2 regions of the Enterococcus sp. JNUCC 77 genome follow, and region 2 is predicted to be linked to the other one. Evidence: a T-box and tRNA genes for the amino acid it is inferred to sense, from the RefSeq annotation. Region 2 holds a T-box; the other holds one or more tRNA genes.
What was found. The T-box of region 2 lies ahead of ACVWNY_RS01895 (valine--tRNA ligase). A T-box ahead of a tRNA ligase gene usually reads a tRNA of that ligase, here a tRNA-Val.
Positions count from the first base shown of each region.

Region 1: it has a tRNA-Val gene. The T-box ahead of ACVWNY_RS01895 (valine--tRNA ligase) is inferred to sense a tRNA for this amino acid. The anticodon was not compared.

Region 1 is NZ_JBTHIG010000001.1:27,178-34,830, forward strand. Features, by position in the region: rRNA gene ACVWNY_RS00120 (23S ribosomal RNA) at 1-1,629, shown strand, start outside; rRNA gene rrf (5S ribosomal RNA) at 1,713-1,828, shown strand; tRNA gene ACVWNY_RS00130 (tRNA-Val) at 1,845-1,917, shown strand; tRNA gene ACVWNY_RS00135 (tRNA-Lys) at 1,921-1,993, shown strand; tRNA gene ACVWNY_RS00140 (tRNA-Leu) at 2,003-2,084, shown strand; tRNA gene ACVWNY_RS00145 (tRNA-Thr) at 2,096-2,168, shown strand; tRNA gene ACVWNY_RS00150 (tRNA-Gly) at 2,196-2,267, shown strand; tRNA gene ACVWNY_RS00155 (tRNA-Leu) at 2,291-2,376, shown strand; tRNA gene ACVWNY_RS00160 (tRNA-Arg) at 2,394-2,467, shown strand; tRNA gene ACVWNY_RS00165 (tRNA-Pro) at 2,487-2,560, shown strand; gene ACVWNY_RS00170 (CtsR family transcriptional regulator) at 2,696-3,163, shown strand; gene ACVWNY_RS00175 (ATP-dependent Clp protease ATP-binding subunit) at 3,169-5,664, shown strand; gene ACVWNY_RS00180 (hypothetical protein) at 5,782-7,446, shown strand; gene ACVWNY_RS00185 (biotin--[acetyl-CoA-carboxylase] ligase) at 7,476-7,653, opposite strand, start outside.
Region 2 is NZ_JBTHIG010000001.1:355,888-363,540, reverse strand. Features, by position in the region: gene ACVWNY_RS01900 (bifunctional folylpolyglutamate synthase/dihydrofolate synthase) at 1-118, opposite strand, end outside; gene ACVWNY_RS01895 (valine--tRNA ligase) at 196-2,841, opposite strand; T-box leader at 2,896-3,100, opposite strand; gene ACVWNY_RS01890 (redox-sensing transcriptional repressor Rex) at 3,138-3,785, opposite strand; gene thiI (tRNA uracil 4-sulfurtransferase ThiI) at 3,905-5,119, opposite strand; gene ACVWNY_RS01880 (cysteine desulfurase family protein) at 5,130-6,266, opposite strand; gene ACVWNY_RS01875 (hypothetical protein) at 6,392-6,568, opposite strand; gene ACVWNY_RS01870 (septation ring formation regulator EzrA) at 6,640-7,653, opposite strand, start outside.

The sequences.
Region 1 (7,653 bases), 330 kb from region 2:
GAGAATGCCGGTATGAGTAGCGAAAGACAGGTGAGAATCCTGTCCACCGTATGACTAAGGTTTCCTGGGGAAGGCTCGTCCGCCCAGGGTTAGTCGGGACCTAAGCCGAGGCCGAAAGGCGTAGGCGATGGATAACAGGTTGATATTCCTGTACTCGTTGTTTTTGTTTGAGCAATGGAGGGACGCAGTAGGCTAAGAAATCAGACGATTGGAAATGTCTGTCTAAGCAATGAGTCTTAAGATGAGTCAAATGCTTATCTTTATAAGGACAAGTTGTGATGGGGAGGGAAATACAAGTACCGAAGTTTCTGATGTCACACTGCCAAGAAAAGCTTCTAGTGAGAAAACAATGACCCGTACCGTAAACCGACACAGGTAGTCGAGGAGAGTATCCTAAGGTGAGCGAGCGAACTCTCGTTAAGGAACTCGGCAAAATGACCCCGTAACTTCGGGAGAAGGGGTGCTGATCTAACGATCAGCCGCAGTGAATAGGCCCAAGCGACTGTTTATCAAAAACACAGGTCTCTGCAAAATCGAAAGATGAAGTATAGGGGCTGACGCCTGCCCGGTGCTGGAAGGTTAAGAGGAGTGCTTAGCGTAAGCGAAGGTACGAATTGAAGCCCCAGTAAACGGCGGCCGTAACTATAACGGTCCTAAGGTAGCGAAATTCCTTGTCGGGTAAGTTCCGACCCGCACGAAAGGCGTAACGATTTGGGCACTGTCTCAACGAGAGACTCGGTGAAATTTTAGTACCTGTGAAGATGCAGGTTACCCGCGACAGGACGGAAAGACCCCATGGAGCTTTACTGCAGTTTGATATTGAGTGTCTGTACCACATGTACAGGATAGGTAGGAGCCGTAGAAGTCGGGACGCTAGTTTCGACGGAGGCAATGGTGGGATACTACCCTTGTGTTATGGCCACTCTAACCCGCATCACTAATCGTGATGGGAGACAGTGTCAGATGGGCAGTTTGACTGGGGCGGTCGCCTCCTAAAGAGTAACGGAGGCGCCCAAAGGTTCCCTCAGAATGGTTGGAAATCATTCGCAGAGTGTAAAGGCACAAGGGAGCTTGACTGCGAGACCTACAAGTCGAGCAGGGACGAAAGTCGGGCTTAGTGATCCGGTGGTTCCGCATGGAAGGGCCATCGCTCAACGGATAAAAGCTACCCTGGGGATAACAGGCTTATCTCCCCCAAGAGTCCACATCGACGGGGAGGTTTGGCACCTCGATGTCGGCTCGTCGCATCCTGGGGCTGTAGTCGGTCCCAAGGGTTGGGCTGTTCGCCCATTAAAGCGGCACGCGAGCTGGGTTCAGAACGTCGTGAGACAGTTCGGTCCCTATCCGTCGCGGGCGTTGGAAATTTGAGAGGATCTGTCCTTAGTACGAGAGGACCGGGATGGACTTACCGCTGGTGTACCAGTTGTCTTGCCAAAGGCATCGCTGGGTAGCTATGTAGGGAAGGGATAAACGCTGAAAGCATCTAAGTGTGAAGCCCACCTCAAGATGAGATTTCCCATTTCTTAAAGAAAGTAAGATCCCTGAGAGAAGATCAGGTAGATAGGTCAGAAGTGGAAGTGCAGTGATGTACGGAGCGGACTGATACTAATCGATCGAGGACTTAACCAAGATAAAATGGACTCGGAAGTTAAAAAAAGATGGAATGTTTTTTGATCCAGTTTTGAGTGAGCGAAGTTTACTCAACTAAATAGTGTGGTGGCGATAGCAAGAAGGATACACCTGTTCCCATGTCGAACACAGAAGTTAAGCTTTTTAGCGCCGATCGTAGTGAGGGGTTGCCCCTTGTGAGAGTAGGACGTCGCCACGCGAATTTTTTGATTTATGGAGGTTTAGCTCAGCTGGGAGAGCATCTGCCTTACAAGCAGAGGGTCAGCGGTTCGAACCCGTTAACCTCCATATGAGCCGTTAGCTCAGTTGGTAGAGCATCTGACTTTTAATCAGAGGGTCACAGGTTCGAGCCCTGTACGGCTCATAAAGATATGCGGGTGTGGCGGAATTGGCAGACGCACTAGATTTAGGATCTAGCGCCTTCGGGCGTGGGGGTTCAAGTCCCTTCACCCGCATTAAATAAAACGCCGGCTTAGCTCAGTTGGTAGAGCATCTGATTTGTAATCAGAGGGTCGAGGGTTCAAGTCCTTTAGCCGGCACTTTTTTAAGAAAAGCAACGAAAGTTTGCGGAAATAGCTCAGTGGTAGAGCACCACCTTGCCAAGGTGGGGGTCGCGGGTTCGAACCCCGTTTTCCGCTTTCTCTGAAAAGACCAGGGACATGCCGGGGTGGCGGAACTGGCAGACGCACAGGACTTAAAATCCTGCGGTGAGTGATCACCGTACCGGTTCGATTCCGGTCCTCGGCATTAGTACGAATAATGATGCGCCCATAGCTCAACTGGATAGAGTGTTTGACTACGGATCAAAAGGTTAGGGGTTCGACTCCTCTTGGGCGCGTAGTCTTTTTTTATTTTTACGGGAAGTAGCTCAGCTTGGTAGAGCACTTGGTTTGGGACCAAGGGGTCGCAGGTTCGAATCCTGTCTTCCCGATTCTTAGAAGGTGAAAACCTTCTATTTTTTTTACTCATTTTTAAACAGATAAGCTATTACTCTTTCTTTCACATGCTAAATTCGTTATAATTAAGGTCAGAAATAGTCAACAGAAATAGATAATGGGAGAGGATAATAGTGAGTCGAAATACCTCAGATTCAATCGAAGCATATTTGAAGGGTATCTTAGAAGACCATGAAATAATTGAAATCAGGCGAGCGGAAATGGCTCAATTGTTTAATTGCGTACCTTCCCAAATTAATTACGTGATCAATACTCGTTTTACTTTTCAGAGGGGATATATTGTTGAAAGTAAGCGAGGTGGCGGTGGTTATATTCGGATTAGCAAAGTACAGATTTCCGATCAACACTATTTCTTAGAACAGTTAATGAATTCTTTTGGAACGGAAATTTCGGAAGCAAATGCTTTTGGAATTATTCAAAAATTATTTGAAGAGAAAATTGTGACGGAAAATGAAGGAAATTTAATGCTGAGTGCATTGTCGAAAAACACATTGGGAATTAGTCAAATTGAAAATAGATTACGGGCGCGTGTATTACATGGATTTTTAGAACGTTTGAGTTATGAAAAAAAGGAGTGAAATAGATGGATCAATTATATACTGAAAGAGCGAAAGCAGTCTTGACGATTGCCCAACAAGAAGCGAAGTATTTTAAACATCGTTCAGTTGGTTCAGAGCATTTATTATTGGCTTTAGTTATTGAACAACAGGGAATTGCCGGAAAAACCTTGCGTCAAATGAATTCTACAGAAGCAGATATTCGTGAAGAAATTGAAAATATGACTGGTTATGGTTCAGTGACCAATTATGCAGAAGGTAGTTATTTACCTTATTCACCGCGAGCAAAACAAATTTTGATTTTTGCTGATGATGAAGCCAAACGTTTCAATGCTAAATTGGTTGGAACTGAACATATTTTATTGGGCTTACTGCGGGATGATGAGATTTTGGCTTCTCATATTTTAGTCAATCTTGGATTAAGCTTACCTAAGATGCGTCAATTGCTATTACGTAAAATGGGCGTCAACGAATCGATGACTGGTAGCAATGGTCAAAACAATCGTAGAAAACCAGCGAAACAAGCGACAACCAATTCACAAGGGACGCCAACGCTTGATAGTTTGGCTCGTGATATGACCAAACTAGCTCGGGAAAAACGTTTAGATCCAGTGGTAGGTCGCGATAGTGAAGTTCGTCGTGTTGTTCAAATTTTAAGTCGCCGAACTAAAAATAATCCAGTTTTAGTGGGTGAACCCGGTGTTGGTAAGACAGCCATTGTAGAAGGCTTAGCTCAACGAATAATTACGGATGATGTGCCAGAAGACATGCGTGGAAAACGTCTAATGATGTTAGATATGGGCGCATTAGTAGCGGGTACAAAGTATCGTGGTGAATTTGAGGATCGTTTGAAAAAAGTGATTGATGAAATCTATAACGATGGCCAAATTATTTTATTTATTGATGAACTGCATACTTTAATTGGTGCCGGTGGTGCAGAAGGTGCGATCGATGCTTCAAATATTTTGAAACCAGCTTTGGCTCGTGGTGAATTGCAAACAATTGGTGCCACGACTTTAGATGAGTATCAAAAATATATTGAAAAAGATTCTGCATTGGAACGTCGTTTTGCCCGGGTACAGGTGGAAGAACCAACTCCTGAAGAAGCAGAAGAAATCTTAAAAGGCTTACGCCCACGTTATGAAGAACATCATGGGATTAAGATTACTGACGAAGCATTACATGCGGCGGTATCTTTATCAGTTCGTTATATTAATTCTCGTCAACTACCAGATAAAGCCATTGACTTAATGGATGAAAGTGGTGCGAAAGTCCGCTTAGATACGACAGATGAAGAATCTGAATTGGTAGAATTGAAACAAGAATTAGAAAACTTATCAGCAGAAAAAGAAAAAGCGATTCAAAACCAAGACTTTGAATCAGCTGCTCGTCTACGTTTGAAAGAAAAGCAAATGGCACAGGCTGTTGAAGCAGAAGCTTTAAAAGAAGCCAAACAAGAAAAAGGCTATGCGAATGAAGTAACAGAAGAAGATGTCGCTGCAGTGGTTTCTCAGTGGACCGGTGTGCCATTGCAACAATTAGAGAAAAAAGAAAGTCAACGGTTATTGGATTTAGAAAATGTATTGCATAAACGTGTGGTAGGACAAGAAGATGCCGTTAAAGCTATTTCGCGGGCAATTCGTCGGGCTCGGAGTGGTCTGAAAGATCCAAACCGACCAATTGGCTCATTTATGTTCTTAGGTCCAACTGGTGTGGGTAAAACAGAATTGGCGAAAGCATTAGCAGAAGCGATGTTTGGTTCTGAAGAATCATTGATTCGAGTAGATATGTCTGAATATATGGAAAAATTCAGTACGAGTCGGTTGATTGGTTCACCGCCAGGATATGTTGGTTATGACGAAGGTGGTCAGCTAACTGAAAAAATCCGTCAAAAACCTTATGCTGTCATTTTGCTAGATGAAGTTGAAAAAGCCCATCCAGATGTTTTCAATATCTTATTACAAGTTTTAGATGATGGCTACTTAACCGATGCAAAGGGTCGGCGAGTAGACTTTAGAAATACAATTTTAATTATGACATCAAATATCGGCGCCAGAGAAGTCCGCGAAGAAAAGAGTGTCGGCTTTGGAGCTAAAGATATCATGCAAGATCATGTCAGCATGGAAAAACGTATTTTTGAAGAATTGAAACGGACTTATCGTCCAGAATTCTTAAACCGAATTGATGAAACACTAGTATTCCAATCCCTTAATCAAGATCAAATTCATGAAATCGTGAAAATCATGAGCCAGTCAATTGTTGAGCGGATGACCGAGCACGAAATCAAAGTTAAAATTACACCGGCAGCAATCGATGTGATTGGAAAAGTTGGTTTTGATCCGGAATATGGCGCACGACCAATTCGTCGGGCACTCCAAAAAGAAGTCGAAGACCGTCTGGCTGAAGCTTTATTGTCGGGCTTAATTCAATTAGGTGATTCAGTGACTATTGGTGCCAGCAAAGGAAAGATTACTTTGACGGTAAAAAATGCTACTGAAGAAAAAGTTCCAGCTAAAGTATAATGACGAGAACGAGACTGTCAGAAGACAGTCTTGTTTTTTTTAATTTTTTCTCAAATCTATCATTTTATTGTTCAAAAAATGCTAACTTCGGTACAATAAGGCGGAGGAGTTGAGTAAATGAAACGTGCAATTTATCCAGGGATCATTGTGTTGGTAGCAATTTTATTTATTATGCCGCATTTTATTAGTCAAAATATGGTATTAGGGGCGGACGCGCTTTTTCATTACAATCGTTTTTATGAGACTGCGATGCAGATAAAACATCATAATTTTTCACCGTTTATTTCATTGTATGGTTTTCAGCAGTCTGCCCGAGTGGTTAATGCGGTCTATGGACCGGTATTTGCTTATTTTCAAGGATTATTAGTTTTAGCGGCAGGGACTTGGTTTCGCTATCAAATCCTGTCGAATTTTATTTTATATTTAGTTTCAGGTTTCTCTATGTATGGCTTATTACGTTATGGAAAAGTTAAACGACCTTTGGCGACATTGACAGCAATTATTTTTATGACTACTTATACGGTTTTATATTGGACGATTAATCAAGGCTTTACCAGTTGGGGAACTAGCTTGATGCCTTTATGTTTGTTGCCGATTGTCGATATGAGTATGCGGCATCGTTTTCCAGTAGTAAAAGTAGCTTTGAGTGTAGCAGTATTGACCCAGATTCATATGTTGTCGGCTATTATGTTAGGTTGGATTTATATACCTTTTTTCATTAGCTATTTAATAAAGTCAGATATTAAAAAAACACTATGGCAACTTGTAAAAGCAATCGGGCTGTATGTATTATTAACAGTCAATGTCTGGGCTAGTCTATTAATGATGAATTTAGGTAATCATTTGCAGTTTCCGTTTGTTAATTATCATATGAGTGACAAGGCAATTAATTTAAAAGGAAGTTATTGGTTGGATTATCCGCAAATACTAGTACCTTTAGTAATTGTGATGCTACTGATCTTTATTGTGACCCATAAAAAAATTCAAGGCTTTACCAAACAGTTGCTAGGCACGAGCTTGTTCTTTTTATTGTTGTCGACTAGTTTGATTCCGTGGACTTTTTTAGTCCAGCATCATGTACCTTTTGTGTCTTTGATTCAATTTCCGTTCCGTTTCTTTGAGCCTTTTACGATGTTGTTCTTATTTTTTGCAGCTAGTATGTTGGAGCAATTGATGTTCAAACGCTGGTGGCATGGAGTGATGGCAGTCATTTGTTTGCTGAGTGTCCTCGGATCGATTTCAACAATTAATTTGCGCTTGGCTCGATGGGATAATATTTCTTTAAATAAACCTCATACTTATCGGATGAAAAACGTTGAGGAAACCAAAAAGGATTTTTACAGTAAAGATTTACAGCTGGCTTTAGAAGATATGCAAAAATCTAGTCCAGACTATTTGCCAACCTATGACAGCGATCAGAAAAATAGTTACCAATTATATGGAGAACAAATAATTTTAAACGATAAGAATTTTGAAAAAACCGCTAAAAATGGTGAATTGACGGTCACTTGGGAGAGTAAAACAGCTGGCATGGCTCGTTTGCCGGTAATTGTCTATCGCCGCACGCAATTAAGTCAAAACGGCCAACCATTAAAATATACGGATTTATCAGAAATTGGTAGTCCGACAGTAACTGAAAAGGTTGGAAAAAATCAATTGACAGTGAAATATTTGGTACCGTGGTATATTTATTTGAGTTTTGCGGTGAGTGTGGTGAGTTGGTTCGGTTGTTTGATCTTTAGTTTGCGAGAAGTTCGTCGCTTCCAAAAATTTAGAAAATAAAAAGCAAATCCAACGAGGATTTGCTTTTTTTATTGGATGCTGCTTAAACTAATTTCTCCAGAAGACAAGGTCATTTGTTCACCATCGACATCCACCACTAGTTCGCCGGTATTAGTAATGGCAATAGCTGTGCCGTAATGAGTTTCTTTTTGACGAATGAAGCTGACTTTTTTTCCTAAGACAAAAGATTTTTTACGATAAGTTTCT
Region 2 (7,653 bases):
GAACTTTTTTTTCAGGATTCCCTACCTTATCTAATAAAGCTTGCACTCTTTCTAACCCAGGTCGTTGTCCAAATTTTACCCGATTATGAATCCAAGCAATCGCTTCTTCTATTGTCAATCTGACTCACCTCATCTTCAGTATAGCAGAAATGTTCAATAGAAAAAGGATTTGCTTTACGCAAATCCTTCGCTTATTTATCCAATTGTTCGTAAACTTTCGATTCGTTCACTTACAGCTGCTTGTTTTTCTAAATAATCTTTTTCTTTGGCTTTTTCTTCAGCCACAACTTTTTCTGGCGCATTAGCAACAAAGCGTTCATTGGCTAGTTTACCTTGCACCCGTTTCACTTCACTAGTCCATTTTGCCAATTCTTTTTCTAAACGTTTGATTTCTTCATCAATATTAATCAAACCAGCTAAAGGTAGATAGATTTCCGCACCGGTTAACACCGCAGACATCGCCAAATCTGGCGCAATAATATCGGCCGAAATCGTCAATTCTTCTGGATTACAGAAGCGTTCGATGTAATTAGTATTTTCCACTAAGAATGTATCAATTGCTGGGTCATTAGTTTTGATTAACAAAGTAATTGGTTTTGATAAAGGTGTATTTACTTCAGCTCGAATATTCCGCACTGAACGAATCACTTCTTTTAAGACTTCCATTCCTTTAGCCGCGTCAGCATCATCGTATTCTGGATGAACCACAGGATATTCAGCGACTACTAATGATTCACCTGAATGCGGAATTTTACCCCAAATTTCTTCTGTCACAAATGGCATAATTGGGTGTAAAAGACGCAATGTTTGATCTAAAACATAAACTAAAATGCTCTTGTTGGTTTTCTTAGAAGCATCATCTTCACCATATAAAACCTCTTTACTCATTTCAATATACCAATCACAAAAATCATCCCACACAAAATTGTACAATTGACGACCTGCTTCTCCAAATTCAAATTGGTCGAACAAATTCGTTACTTTTTCAACTGTTTGGTTCAAACGAGTTAAAATCCAACGATCAGCTACTGTTTTTTCACCGGTTAAATCAATTTCTTCAACAGTCATGCCTTCTACATTCATCAGGACAAAACGAGAAGCATTCCAAATTTTATTAATGAAATTCCAAGCCGCATCCATTTTTTCATAACTAAAACGCACATCTTGTCCAGGCGCTGAACCATTAGATAAGAACCAACGTAAAGCGTCAGCACCATATTTTTCAATCACGTCCATCGGATCAATTCCGTTACCTAGTGACTTACTCATTTTGCGGCCTTGTTCATCACGAATCAAACCATGAATCAAAACATTTTCAAAGGGGCGTTCTTCAGTAAATGCCAAACTTTGGAAAATCATGCGACTTACCCAGAAGAAAATAATATCGTAACCAGTCACCAATGTATTGGTTGGGAAATAGCGTTTGAAATCAGCAGCCTCAGTATCAGGCCAACCCATTGTTGAAAATGGCCATAAAGCCGAAGAAAACCAAGTATCTAATACATCTGGATCCTGTTCCCAGTTTTCAGCATCTTTGGGTGCTTCCATCCCAACATACATTTCACCAGTTTCTTTATGATACCAAGCTGGAATCCGATGTCCCCACCAAAGCTGACGAGAAATTACCCAGTCATGGACATTGTCCATCCAAGATAGGAAGGTTTGATTGAAACGTTCAGGGAAAAATTTAACTGCATCTTCTGTTTTTTGATTGTCGATGGCTTCCTTTGCTAAAGGCTCCATTTTTACAAACCATTGTGTCGATAATCTTGGTTCAACTACCGCACCACTACGTTCAGAATGACCAACACTATGAGTCATTTTTTCAACTTTGATTAGTCGACCCATTTCCTTCAAGTCAGCAACAATCATTTTTCGGGCAGCAAAACGATCCATGCCAGCATATTTGCCAGCTAAATCATTCATACTACCATCGTCATTCATTACATTTACTCGTGGTAAATCATGACGGTTACCAATCTCAAAGTCATTCGGATCATGAGCAGGAGTGATTTTTACTGCCCCAGTACCAAAATCCATATCCACATAGCTATCGGCAATAATTGGAATTTCTTTATCTACTAACGGTAGGATTGCTGTTTTACCAATTAAATTTTTGTATCTGTCATCGTCAGGATGAACTGCAATCGCAGTATCCCCTAACATTGTTTCTGGTCGAGTTGTCGCAATTTCTAATACACCGCTGCCGTCAGTTAACGGATACGATACATGATAAAACGCACCTTCTAAATCTTTATGAATAACTTCAATATCAGATAAAGCTGTCCGCGCTTGTGGGTCCCAGTTAATAATATATTCTCCGCGATAGATTAAATCTTTTTCGTACAGTGAAACGAAAACTTTTTTAACGGCGTCAGATAAGCCATCATCAAGAGTAAAACGTTCCCGTTTATAATCCAATGATAAACCAAGCTTGGCCCATTGTTCCCGAATATGGCCGGCATATTCTTCTTTCCAATCCCAGACTTGTTCCACAAATTTTTCCCGACCTAAGTCATAACGAGAGACACCTTGTTCTTTAAGTTTTTCTTCTACTTTGGCTTGGGTTGCAATCCCGGCATGGTCCATCCCAGGAAGCCATAAAGTATCAAAGCCTTGCATTCTTTTTTGACGAATAATCATATCTTGTAAGGTTGTATCCCAAGCGTGTCCTAAATGTAATTTCCCGGTTACGTTTGGCGGTGGAATCACAATTGAATAAGGTTTTGCATCGGGGTTTTCTGATGGTTTAAATAAATCTTGGTCTAGCCATTTTTGATAACGACCCGCTTCCACTGCTTGTGGATCAAACTTTGTCGCTAAATTATTTTCTTCTGTCATATTAATCGCTCCTTTTTTTCTGATCAAACAAAAAAGCCCTAAAACATCGAAATGTTTTAGGACGTAATTTACGCGGTACCACCTAATTTGCAGACTTGCTGCCTCTTTGACATGAGTTAACGGTCATGACGCGAATCAGCCTACTAATTTCAGCCAATTTACTCACAAGCTACCTTCCAACTGTCTTTGAAAATGTTTCAGCCAGGCATTTTCTCTCTGAAAAGCGTACAGTCGTACTCCTCTTGATCATCGTATGACCAATTCTACAATGAAGTATACAACTTGTAAAGACCAAGCTAGCTGGGATTGACCATTTCATCGAAATAAATTAACGACTGTAGCTCCGAAGTCAAATCAATATAGCGAATATTAACATTTTCTGGCACATTTAAAGGATCAGGAGCAAAATTTAAAATTGCTGTTACACCGTTTTTAACAACAATATCAATCGCTTCTTGCGCATACCGACTTGGCACGGTTGAAATTGCCACTTGAATATTTTCTTTGACAAAAACTTCCGGTAACTCTGATAAATCATGGACCAAAAAACCATCAATAATTTGACCGATTTTATTTGGGTCGTTATCAAATGCACAAACAATATTCAAATTATCATTTCTACGGAAATTATTTTTTAGCAATGCTTGACCAAGATTACCCACACCAATCAATGCAATCTTTTTTTCTTCTTTCGTATCTAAAATACCACTAAAAACGGTGATCAAATCTTTTACATTATAACCATAACCACTGCGACCTAACTCACCAAAATGGGAAAAATCTCGTCGAATTGTTGCAGAGCCCACTTGCGTCAGATTTGCCAATTCAGAGGATTTTATTCGGGTAATATTTTTTGCATTTAATTCCTTTAAGCAACGTAAATATAAAGAGAGTCTTTTCGTAGTGGCTTTTGAAATTGCAGGTTTTTCCTTCATTTTTTCCATTTCAATCCACTCCTTGTTATTGTTTTCACATATTATCATAACATGTATCAAGAATCGTTACAAATAAGATTTCAAATAAAAAAACCACCAAATTACGAAAATTTGATGGCAAAAACTTTTTATAATAAATCAGCAAAGGCGTCAACCATTTCTTGTTGACTCTTCTCTGGTGTGATGGCTTCTATTTTTAAACCAGTTAACGCACGAGCTATCATTCCTTCAATATCTAAGCGGGTCTCTAATGCTTGGACTTTATCAAGTTTTGGTCGGGTTTTTGGTTGTGGCGGTGCAAAAATCGTACAGCAATCTTCAAAAGGTTGGATTGCTAACTCAAAAGTATCGATTTTTTCGGCTAATTCGATAATTTCTGTTTTATCCATTGTTACCACTGGACGAATAATCGGTGTCGTCGTCACTTCATTAATTGCCAACATGCTGTGTAATGTCTGAGAAGCTACTTGACCTAGCGATTCACCGTTGATAATTACTAAACCTTTTCGCCTTTCACGAATGGCATCCGTTATTCGCAACATCATACGACGGGTAATGGTCATCCAGTAACCTTGGGGTGTATGTTTTTTAATTTCTTCTTGAATTTCTGTAAAAGGAACTTCAATAAATTGGATGCTACCAACATATGGTGTTAGTTTTTCTGTTAAATCTTTGGCCTTTTGTAAAGCTTGTTCGCTGGTATACGGTGGCGATGCAAAATGGACTGCTTCAATTTCGACACCACGTTTCATTGCTAAATATCCTGCCACTGGCGAATCAATTCCACCTGACAACATCAACATTCCACGACCGCTAGTTCCTACTGGCAACCCGCCTGCACCTTTAATTGTTGCAAAAGATAAAAAGGCTGCATCACGACGAATTTCCACACGTAAATTAATATCTGGTCGTTTCATTTGAGCTTTGATATCTGGAAAAACATCTACGACTGCTTGACCTAAAAATTGTTGTAAATCATGGGTATTCATTTCAAACCCATGATCACTTCTTTTAGCTGTGATTTTAAAAGTTTCTTCACCAGTATAAATTTCTCGCATAATATCTTCTGCTACTGCTCTTAATGCTTCCGGTGTTTTTTCAACCCGGATACTAGGAGAAAAATTTTGAATTCCAAAAACTTTTTGTAGCTTTGGAATCACCAAGTTAGAATCTTCTCCATTTAAAATTAAATGCATCCGATCACGGTCGGCATGAATTTTTAAAGCAGGAAACTCAATAAGCGCACCGCGAACATTTTGTGCCAATTGCATAATAAAACTCCGGCGATTTTTTCCTTTTGTTGATAGTTCACCGTAACGAACCATAATTTCTGTATATTGCAAGAGAATCCTCCTAATTAATTTTGTTGAATTTTTCGTAGATATGATTGAAAACCACCATAAATTGTTCTATTTCAGCCATCGTATTGCTTTCATCTAAGCTGACGCGAATTGCTGTTGTCGCCAATTCATGAGGAATCTTCATGGCGCCTAAGGTTGAACTATCAGCTTTTTTCTTGCTAGAACAAGCACTGGTAGTCGAAACAAAAATTTGTTTTTCCTCCAAAGCATGAACCAATACTTCCCCACGAATATCTTTAATCCCAAAAGTTAAGATATGGGGCGCGGCATGTTCATCTCCCGAGAAAACGGTGACTTTATCATAGCGCTTCAATGCAGCTTTCAAAGCTTGACGCAAGCTATTCAAATGATCTGGATACACTTTTTCTAAATGAATCCGTAGCGCTTTACTCATGGCAACAATTCCCGGTGTATTTTCGGTACCACTGCGTTGCCCATTTTCTTGTCCGCCGCCATTAATTAAAGGCATTAATTTTCGGCCAGTTTTCCAATAATTAAAACCAACACCACGAGGACCATGAAACTTATGGGCTGAAAAAGTAGCAAAATCTACCCGTGGTGTTAGCCACAAGCTTTGATCAACTTTCCCAATAGCTTGCACAGCATCAACATGAAAGTGAATGGTTGGAAAATCTGCCAATAGCTCACTAATTTCTTGAATCGGCTGTAACGCGCCCATTTCATTATTCACGGCCATCACTGATACTAGAATAGTTTCTGGACGAATCAATTTTTTCAATTCAGCAATCTCCACGCGGCCAGATGAATCTACCGGCACAACACTGACATCAAATCCTTGCGTTGCTAATTGTTCCGCCGTATTTCTAACAGCCGAATGTTCAACACTGGAGATGATCAAATGATTACCAAAATCTTTTTTGGCCCACGCAGTACCTTTGAGGACCCAGTTGTCCCCTTCTGTCCCACCACTAGTAAAGAAAATTTCTTGTGGCTTGACTTGAATTAATTCAGCAATTTGTTTACGAGCTTGTTGCAGTAAACGATGCGCTTGACTCCCCAAGTCATGTAAACTTGAGGGATTTCCTATGATACGTTGACTCGTTTTTACATATGTATCTAAAGCTTGCGGATAAATCGGCGTGGTAGCACTATTATCAAAATAAATCATTTATTTACCTTCCTTCAAAAATTCTTTCTCATTATAACGGGTAATTCACTCAACGTAAAGCGCAGATGTCTTCATAAATTAAGGACAAAAAAAGCAGTTTAACCAAATAAAATAAAAAATTCTGTTTATTCCCGTTCCTGCCAATAGATTAATTCCTCCGGTGAAAAATAGAATTGCTGATCTGAACCAAAACGTACCAGGATTTGATTTTTCTCTTGATAGAAATTGACAATTGTCCCATACTCATTTTTCATTGATCCGGTTACTGGTGTAACGCCATCGCCAATTTTAAAACTTTTCATCAATATTTCTCCTCATTATTTTTATTGTTAAAAAAAGAAGCTGGAATGAAATCATTCCAGCTCCCTGATTTTTAAGCTAAATCACGATTATTAAAATAGAAATCCTCAATTCGTTTAAATGCACCTGGTTCAACTCTTTCTAAAGCTGTGCCAATTTCATCTAAAGCATCTTGATAGCGGAATTCCTTATTAAATAAATCGTAGCTAATTTCGATCGCTTCTTTCACATCCGCATGGGTGTGGCGGTAACGATTCGCATATTGCATCATTTGTTCAGTCAGCGCAGCTGCGTCCACCAAATCATTGGTTTTTTCATCCAATGAAATCATATCTTCATCACACAGAGCAACAAGTTTGTTGATGTCTGTCATGTTGATACGGATTTGGTTAAGCGAACGGCTTAACTCTTCCACCCGATCAGTCGCAATGAAGAAAAATTCTAGATAATCTGAAGGTAACCCTGGCAAACGTTGGTGTTCAACATAACGTTTAAAACCTCGAAGACGGAATTCATATTCCTCAATCCGGTCTTGTGCCACTTTTTCCCCTTTACGCAACTCCTGTAAGTCATTACCAATCTCAACTTGCTTCGCTTCAATATCTTCCAACACTTTGTAAGCATCTTGATAGAAAACTTCCACTTCAGAAAAAGCGATTTGATGTTTATCAATCATTGGTTCTAAGTTACGATTGCGACGTTCAAGTTCTTCGATTTCTGTTTGGAAACCGCGTGCCCGACCTAACTCATTGTTGTTTAAGGTATAGCTTTGGGAAGTGTGATCCAGTTCCACCATCAATTGATGATTGTTAGCTGCTGCATGTTGGATAAATTCAGCAATTAATTTGCGATTTTTTTCAACATATTGGCGAGCATTGAATTCTTTTTCAAGAATACTATATAACTCGTCGATTTTTTCAGCAGTTTCTTTGTTGGCTGTTTCCACTGTTTCCAGTTCAACTTTTTCTAAATCTTCTAACGCATGAGTGACTCTTCTGCGAATCTGCTCAAGTCGTTCTTCAAAGTCTTCTTCTGGTAAAACAACATCTTCATCCATCATCGTTTGATAGGTTTCTTCGAGTTCGTC